2 regions of the Allobosea vestrisii genome follow, and region 2 is predicted to be linked to the other one. Evidence: riboswitches for the same ligand, from Rfam matches in the RefSeq annotation. Region 2 holds a riboswitch; the other holds the start of a gene.
What was found. Region 2 has a riboswitch for cobalamin ahead of QO058_RS12130 (TonB-dependent receptor plug domain-containing protein). Riboswitches for the same ligand answer to the same signal wherever they lie in the genome.
Positions count from the first base shown of each region.

Region 1: another riboswitch for cobalamin. It lies ahead of QO058_RS18420 (CbtB domain-containing protein); the one in region 2 lies ahead of QO058_RS12130 (TonB-dependent receptor plug domain-containing protein).

Region 1 is NZ_CP126307.1:3,720,982-3,725,184, forward strand. It holds gene cobW (cobalamin biosynthesis protein CobW) at 1-668, opposite strand, end outside; gene QO058_RS18410 (DUF1636 domain-containing protein) at 665-1,090, opposite strand; gene QO058_RS18415 (CbtA family protein) at 1,140-1,895, opposite strand; gene QO058_RS18420 (CbtB domain-containing protein) at 1,906-2,079, opposite strand; cobalamin riboswitch at 2,115-2,296, opposite strand; gene cobU (bifunctional adenosylcobinamide kinase/adenosylcobinamide-phosphate guanylyltransferase) at 2,383-2,895, shown strand; gene cobO (cob(I)yrinic acid a,c-diamide adenosyltransferase) at 2,908-3,519, shown strand; gene cbiB (adenosylcobinamide-phosphate synthase CbiB) at 3,516-4,203, opposite strand, start outside.
Region 2 is NZ_CP126307.1:2,429,904-2,434,106, reverse strand. It holds gene QO058_RS12130 (TonB-dependent receptor plug domain-containing protein) at 1-1,637, opposite strand, end outside; cobalamin riboswitch at 1,758-1,954, opposite strand; gene QO058_RS12125 (hypothetical protein) at 2,012-2,908, opposite strand; gene QO058_RS12120 (NUDIX hydrolase) at 3,026-3,589, opposite strand; gene QO058_RS12115 (DUF3616 domain-containing protein) at 3,642-4,203, opposite strand, start outside.

The DNA of each region.
Region 1 (4,203 bases), 1.3 Mb from region 2:
TTGCCATTGATGGTCTCGACCACCTTGATCGCCTTGGGCAGATGCTGGGCGATCTCGGCCTTGACCCGCTCGCGCCCGGCCGCGTCGAGGATATCGCTCTTGTTGAGCAGGATCAGGTCGGCACAGAGGATCTGGTCCTCGAACACCTCCTCCAGCGGATTGTCGTGGTCGACGGCCTGGTCCTGCGCCGCCTGCGCCTTCAGCGCTTCGGGATCGTCGGCGAACTGGCCCTCGGCCACCGCCGGTCCGTCGACCACGGCGATGACGCCGTCGACGGTGACTCTGCTGCGGATCGCCGGCCAGTTGAAGGCCTTGACCAGCGGCTTCGGCAGCGCAAGGCCCGAGGTCTCGATCAGGATGTGCTGCGGCGGATTCGGCCGGTTCAAAAGCTTCTCCAGCGCCGGCACGAAATCATCGGCGACGGTGCAGCAGATGCAGCCATTCGGCAGTTCGACGATGTCGTCCTGCGTGCAGCCTTCGATGCCGCAGCCGGCGATGAACGAGCCGTCGAAGCCGAGATCGCCGAACTCGTTGACCAGCACGGCGAGGCGCTTGCCGCCGGCGTTCTCGAGCAGATGGCGAACGAGCGTGGTCTTACCGGCGCCGAGGAAGCCGGTGATGATCGTGCACGGCACCTTGCCGAGCGCGGGGTTCTGCGGAGCGTTCATTGATCTGATCCTTGCTGGCGCGGCAGAGGGGGCACGCGCGCGACCACGCCCTTGCGGAACGAGACGGGTCTTTCCTTCCAGGGAACGATGCCGTTGGCGCTGGCGGCAAAGCTTTCCGCCGCGCCGACGATCTCGTCGAGATGAAGACCGGCGTCGAGATCGCCGATCAGATAGGTCCATTTGCCGTCGGCCGCGAGCGCGATCGTGCAGGGCCGCTTGCAGACAGCCAGGCACTCGACCGGCACGACGGCGATGCCGCTGCCGGCCATGCGTTCGGAGAGCGCCGCCGCGAGCGCGATGCCGGGCTGGTCATAGCCTTCCGGCAGGTCCTCGCGCTGGCGCCGGCAGACGGTGCAGACATGGATCGTGCAGCCCGGCTCTTGCCGGGCTTCCGTCGCGAGGGCGAGATCGCCTTCGAGCATCAGAACGCCTCCTTGGCGGACGCGGCTTCCTAGAGAGCCGTGCGAGGCGTCAGGCCGCCGCTGTCGCGGCGCTGCGGCGCGCAAGCCAGGGCCAGAGCACGCCGACGGCAAAACCGGTGGCGAGCCAGAGCGCGGCCTGGATGGCGAGCGAGAGCGCGGCGAAATGGGCGGCGATCTCGGCCGGCACCTTGCTTTCCGGTGCGGCCGGATGCGGCGCACCGATCAGATGCGGCAGCAGCAGCGCCAGCACGGCGAGCGCCCGGGCCCAGGAGGCCTCGACGCGCAGGAAGACGAAGAGCGCGCCGGCGGTGACCACGGCCGTCAGCAGCCACCAGAGCTGGCGCTGGTGGAGCTCCGCCGCGGCGGAGCCCGGCAGCTCAGGCGCTAGTCCCATCGCCGGAGCGAGCCCGAAGGCAAGGAAGCCGCAGATGGCCCAGGCCAACGTCCGGCGCTGGTCGATCGGCTCGTTCGCGGCGATCATTCCGGCGAGCAGCAGCGCGGCAAAGCCGATCGCGGTCGCGATCGTCACCAGGCTGGTGAAGGCGGTGCGCTGCAAGCCATCCTGCGGCTTCCATTCGTGCTCGCCGGTGTGTTCCGCGCCGGCTTTCGGGTCGTTATGGGCGAGAATGATGCGGGCGTCGCCAGTGAAGGCGGCCTGCATCGGTGCGCCCTGCGAGCGCAGCGCCGCCTCATAGGTCTCGGCCTTGAGGATCAGCGGGGTGGTGGTGACGTGCTGGAGCGCCGAGATCAGCAGTCCAGCCAAGAACCCGGCCAGGATGCTGACCGTGAGAACACGCGTGACCATGTGCTTTCCCTCAATGGCAGGGGAAGGCGAGGCCGTGACGGGTGTCGTGCGCCGCGTTGTGGATATTGGACGAGGCGGCGAAGCCGACGGTGTAGATCAGCACGAAGCCGAGGATCAGCGCGGCGGCGACGGCTTTCGCCCGTTCCGAAGCGCTTGTCTGGCTGGTGACGGTTGCGGTGTTCATTGGCTCACTCCTGGCCACCCCACCGGCAGCCTGCTGGACGACATCGGATGACGGCAGGTCTCCTGGCTCACGGCTTGATGTCCTGCGCCGCCTTCCCGGTTGAAAACCAGTGGCCGATGGCGCGGAACTCGCCGCTTACAGTTGCGGGGGCAGCCGCGGTCCTTCACCGCGTTCCCTTTTCACCTCGTTGCCGAGGCACCGTCAGCAACGATCATTAGCCATCCGGCGGGCACTGTGCAATGCAATCCCCGTCATTCCCGGCGGAGCGCGGCGCAAGCCGACGCATGACGCGGAGACTGCACCATGACCCTTCCACCGCTCACCCTCGTCCTCGGCGGTGCCCGTTCCGGCAAGAGCCGCCATGCCGAGGCGCTGATCGAGGCGCTGCCGGGCCCCTGGACCTATATCGCCACGGCCCAAGCCTATGATGACGAGATGCGCGCCCGAATCGCCGAGCATCGCGCCCGCCGCTCCCGCGACTGGCAGACGGTCGATGCGCCGGTCGCGCTGCCCGAGGCGATCCGCAATGCTCGGTCCGGGCCGCCCATCCTCGTCGACTGCCTGACGCTCTGGCTGACCAATCTCCTGCTCGCCGAGCGCGACATCGCGATCGCGACCGGCGAACTCATTGCCGCCTGCCGCGAGGCGGAGGGGCCGGTGGTGCTGGTCTCCAACGAGGTCGGCCTCGGCATCGTGCCCGACAATGCGCTCGCCCGCCGCTTCCGCGACGAGGCCGGCCGGCTGCATCAGCGGCTTGCGGCGCAGGCGGGGCGCGTGGTCTTCATGGTCGCCGGATTGCCGATGCAGGTGAAATAAAAGAGCGACGTGATGACGGATGAGACCGAGGACGCCGCCCGCCACAAGGCGAAGATGGCAAAGCGCAAGGCGGTGCAGGACGCCGAGGTCGCCGGCAAGACGCTGGAAAAGGGCTTGCTGATCGTCAACACCGGCCCTGGCAAGGGCAAGTCGACCGCCGCCTTCGGCCTGATCCTGCGCGCGCTCGGCCATGGCTGGCGCATCGGCGTCGTGCAGTTCATCAAGGGGGCCTGGTCGACCGGCGAGCGCAAGGCGCTGGAGGCCTTCGGCGACCAGATCTCCTGGCATTCGATGGGCGAGGGCTTCACCTGGGAGACGCAGGACAAGGCCCGCGATATCGCCGCCGCGACCCGCGCCTTCGACAAGGCGAAGGAGTTGATGGCGGACGGCAGCATCCGGCTGGTGGTGCTCGACGAGCTCAACATCGCCCTGCGCTACGACTATCTGCCGCTCGCCGAGGTCGTGGCGGCGCTGCAGGCCCGCCGCCCTGATCTGCACATCGTCGTCACCGGCCGCAACGCCAAGCCGGAACTGATCGAGGCGGCCGACCTCGTTACCGAGATGACGCTGGTGAAGCACCATTTCGCCGCCGGCGTGAAGGCGCAGCAGGGGATCGAGTTCTAGAGGGCGAGCGCAGCCAGGCTTCCGGCTGCCGCCAGCCCCCAGAGCAGCAGGCAGGCGCGCCGGTAGAGGCCCAGTGCCCGCCGGATATCGGCCGCCGTAGCCTCCGCTCTGCCATCGCTCATCCAGCCGTCCTCGACCCTGACCGCGCCATAGACGCGCGGGCCGGCGAGCCGAAGCCCGAGCGCACCGGCCATCGCAGCCTCCGGCCAGCCGGCATTGGGCGAGCGGTGGCGACCGGCATCGCGGCGCACGGCGCGCCAGGCGGCGCCGGCATTGGCCTCACGGTCGAACGTCGCGGCGGCGATCACCAGCAAAGCAGTCAGGCGCGAGGCCGGCAGGTTGACGAGATCGTCGAGCCGCGCCGCCGCCCAGCCGAAGGCGAGATGCCGCGATGATCTATGGCCGATCATCGAATCGGCGGTGTTGATCGCCTTGTAGAGCGCGCCGCCCGGCAGGCCGCCTGCGCCGAGCCAGAAGGCCGGGGCGACGATCCCGTCGGAAAAGTTCTCGGCCAGGCTCTCGATTGCGGCGCGGGCGACGCCGGCTTCGTCAAGGCTCTCCGGGTCGCGGCCGACGATCATCGCGACGGCCTTGCGTCCACCGGCGAGCCCGCCTTGCTCCAGCCCTGCGGCTACAGCAGCGACATGGTCATGCAGGCTGCGCTGCGCCAGCAGCGTCGAGGCC
Region 2 (4,203 bases):
TGGCGCGCGGTCTCGTCCTTGGCGAGCGTGAAGGTGTAGTCGGCCCTGACCTTGAACTGAGGCGTCAGCTCGAGCGCCGCGAAGGCCTCGACGCCCTTGGTCGTGGCGCGCCCGATATTCGTATAGGAGGTGCGCGCGGCGTTGGTCAGGATCAGGTTGTCGATGTCGTTGTGGAAGTACGTCGCACCGACATTCAGCTGCCCGTTCAGCAGCGGCTGCTCGAAGCCGACATCCCAGCCGCGGCTTTCCTCCGGCTTGAGGGCCGGGTTGCCGTAGAAGTTGAAGGCCGGGCGGGAATCGCTGAAGCGTTCGCTCAGCGTCGGCGCCTTGAAGCCGGTGCCGTAGCTCGCCTTCAGCTTGGTTTCGCTGCCTGGCACGATGAGGACCGGTGCGATGCGATAGGTGGTGTGACCGCCGAACTTGTCGTCGTCATCGTAGCGGATGTTGGCGACGGTGAAGAAGCGGTCGGTCCAGTTCGATTGCAATTCGACGAAGGCGCCCCTGTTGCCGTTCGAGACCGTCTTGTTGGGCGTGTCGAAGCGCTCGTTCTCATATTGCAGGCCCATCATCAGGGTCTGGCTCTGGGTGAGCTTCAGGTCGCCGCGCCAGTCGTATTTGATGCGCTCGCCGAGGTTCTCGCTGGGCAAACCGAGGATGCCTGCGGCGTTCGGCCGGCGGTTGGAGCGATCCTGGTTGCTGTAGGAGACGCCGAAGCGGTTGACGAAGCGCCCGTCGAGCGGATCCCAGACGATCTCGCCGCGGGTGAAAGCCTGACGGTAGTTCTGACTGGAGCGGAAGGCATCCGGCAGGCTTGGGAAGCCGGAATCATTGGTGAACAGCAACTGCCCGTCGATATAGCGGCCGACCCAGTTGACGCTCAGCGTGTCGGTCAGGCGGGCGCCGAGGCGGGCGGAATAGCTCCAGTTGTCATAGGAATTGGGGTTGCGCCGCCTGCCGGCGGGCACGAGCTCCGGCGGCGTCACCGGCGTCGAATCAGCACGGAAATGACTGATGCCGAAAGCATAGTCGAAGCGGTCATCGCCGCCGCTGAGCCCGATGCTCTGGTTGAAGGTGCCGTGAGAGCCGGCCTCGACCGAGCCCGTGACTTTCGGCGGGCCTTCGCCGCGCTTGCTGATGATGGAGATGACGCCGCCCAGCGCATTGGCGCCATAGAGGCCGCTCTGCGGGCCGCGCAGCACCTCGATCCGCTCGATGTCGGCGGTCAGCATCTGGCCGAAATCGAAGGAGCGGTTCGGCGTCGAGGGGTCGTTCACCTCGATGCCGTCGATCAGCACCTTGACGTGGTTGGAGTTGGCGCCGCGCATGAAGACCGAGGTCAGCCCGCCCGGGCCGCCGGTCTGGACGAGGTTGAGGCCGGGCACTGCGGCGAGCGCCTGGGGCAGGGTGCGGCGCTGCTGGCGTTCGATCTCCTGCGCGGTGACGACGGTGACGGAGCTGGCGATTTCCCTGGCCGGGGTCGGCACGCCGGTCGGGCTGACGACGAGCTCGTCGAGCGCGATTGGCTTCTCGCCCGATTGCGCCAGTGCAGAGGGCGATATCAGCGTGGTCGAAGCGGCAAGCAGGGAGAGGGCAAGGCGCGAACGCCCGCTCTTGGCGGGCTTTGGCAAACGGAACACGGGAAACCTCGGCGGTAACGTCAGTGGCACGTCACCGCGAACGAGATGTCCCCACCCGCTCCCGAAACCGGGGGCGCATGGCTCTACCACCCATCAGCGCACCCCGGCCGATGTGTTCGCGTGTGACCACGGCTGACGGCAGGTCTCCTGGCTCGCGGGTCACCGCCTTTCACCGCCTTCCCAGGGCCGAGGTCCCAGTGGCGTATGGCGAAAGGCTCGCCGCTTACAGTTGCGGGGGCAGCCGCAGCATGAGGTGGCGAACCACCCGCACTGCGTTCCCTTTTGATCCCGTGAGGGAACCGTCGCGTTAACGACTAGGGCGGAAATGCGGCGGGGTCAATTCGGCCGGCCGATGGTGCCCTCGAATGGGCCGTTCAGAAGCTGTAGGCGGCTTTCACCTTGACCAGATGCTGGCTGAAATTGGTGATGTCGAGATCGCCCGGCACGCCCTTGGCCTTGCCGGCGATCTGGACATTGTAGGCCGCCGAGATGGCGAATTGCTTGGTCGCCTGCCAGAAGATGCCGGGGCCGGCGAAAGTGGCGTAGCCCGCGTTATCGCCGAAGCCGAGCTCGTTCTGGCGGCGCTGATGACGGACTTCACCGCTGAGATAGAGCCCGTCGATCAGCTGCCAGGCGAGCGAGCCGCCGACCGTGAAGGTCGAGGAGCGCAGATAGGGGCTGGGACCCGTCCAGGTCAGGTCGTGCGAGAGGTTGAGCGCGGCGTAGAGCTTGCCGGGGACCAGTGTCTTGTCGGCGAAAATGCGGATGCCGGTGTTGTAGGTGGTGAAGTTGCCGGCGCCGCTCGGGTCGTTGCGGTTGAAGCTTGGGTCGACGACGACGGTCAGGCCGATGCCGTGCAAATCGCGTCCGAGCAGGCGGTACTTTATCTCGACGCCGGCACCGAAGCTGCGGCTGTCGGCGCCCGTGCCCGCGATGGTGGCGTCGGTATAGCCGCCGAGCAGATAGGGGCCGATCTCGAAGCAGGGGAAGAGGCCGTAGGAGCCCTGGAGCTGGAGGCCGTGCGCGGCCTGGCGGCCGTCGCGGACGCCGAAGCCGCCGCCATAGGTCAGACTAGCGCCGAAGGAGCCGACTTCGGCGACGTCCGAACCAGTGGTGAAGCCGAAGGCGTCGGTCGGGATGCCCTCGCTCTCGGTACAGGCGGAGAGCACGGGCGGAGCAACCGGCGCGCCCTTGCGCGAGGGAAGATCGGCAGCAAGCGCCGGCGAGAGCAGGCTGGAGACGGCAAGGGCGAAGGCGGCGGGCTTGAGCATGACTGGCGATCCTGTTGACGAACCCACCCTACGCAAATGCGAATGAGTCGCAATATTGAATCGCCGATCACGGGATCATAACGTTACAATGTTGCAAATGGGTAACAGCGAGCCGGCTCAGCCTCGCGAGTTCACGGCATGCAAGCGCGTGAACGCCACCGGCGCGATCTCGGCCAGCGTCGCGATCGGCTTCCAGGCCGCGGCGTGCACTTCCTCTTCCTGGGCCGTCAGGGGCAAAGCCGGATCGGCGATGAAGAGATATTGCAGGTCGTGGTGGATATGCGGCGGTTCGCTCCGGCGCGGATTGCCCGGCACCTCGTGGCTGTCGATGGCGAAAGGCAGGTCGCCGCCGCGATGCCAGGGATGCAGCGTCGGGCTCGCGACGCCGGTCTCCTCGACCGCCTCGCGCAGCGCCGATTCGTGGAAGGTCGCGGCCGGTTCGTAGTGCCCGCCGGGCTGAAGCCAACGGCCGATCACGACATGGTCGATCAAGAGGATTTGCGCATGGTCGGGCGAGAGCACGAAGGCGCTGGTGGTGACATGGCCCGGCATGGTCTCGCGCTGGTCGAGCGCGTGGCGCTCGGCCATCTGCCAACGCAGCAGCGCCAGCCGCTCGCGCGGGCCAGCGACCTCGGCGAGATAGCGGGAGACGAGCGAATTGAGGCGGGGAAGGAAGCTCATGGCCTTGTGCTTCGCATCTCCGGCAGCGGCAGGGAAGGTGCCTGCCTCCGCCTCAGCGCAGCTTCAGCCGGTACTCCTCGAACTCGCCGTTCTTCACCCCGTCATAGCCGACGAGGACGCGTAATTCGTCGCGTTCCTCGGTCAGGACGGTGAGCGCCTCTGCCTTGGCATTCTTGCGCTGGCGCAACTCGCCGAGCTCGCGGGTAGCCGATGGATCGGCCGGGTCGAGCAGGACGATCGCATAGGGCACCTCCTGGTCCTGAGCCGGGCCGACGAGGACGAGGAGGCGGCCATCGGCGAGCGGGGCGAGGTCGCGCACGCCGCGCTGCGCTCCGGCCGAAAAGGCCAGGAGCTGCGGTTTAGTGGTCGCCGACTCGCTGCCCGGCTTGAACAGCTCTTTGAGGCTGCCGCCGACGAGGAAGGCGCGGCCATCGAGCGAGGGTGCGCGCAGGCCGAGCCAGAGCTGGTCGCCGACAACGGCGAGGCCTTCGATGTTCAGCCCGTTCGTGTCGGCATCGAGCGGCTTGCCGAGATAGGGCGCGACCTCGCCGGCCGCGCCGAGGAGGTCGGAGACACGCCAGCTCAGCTCGGGCGCACCGGCCTGGCCATTGCCG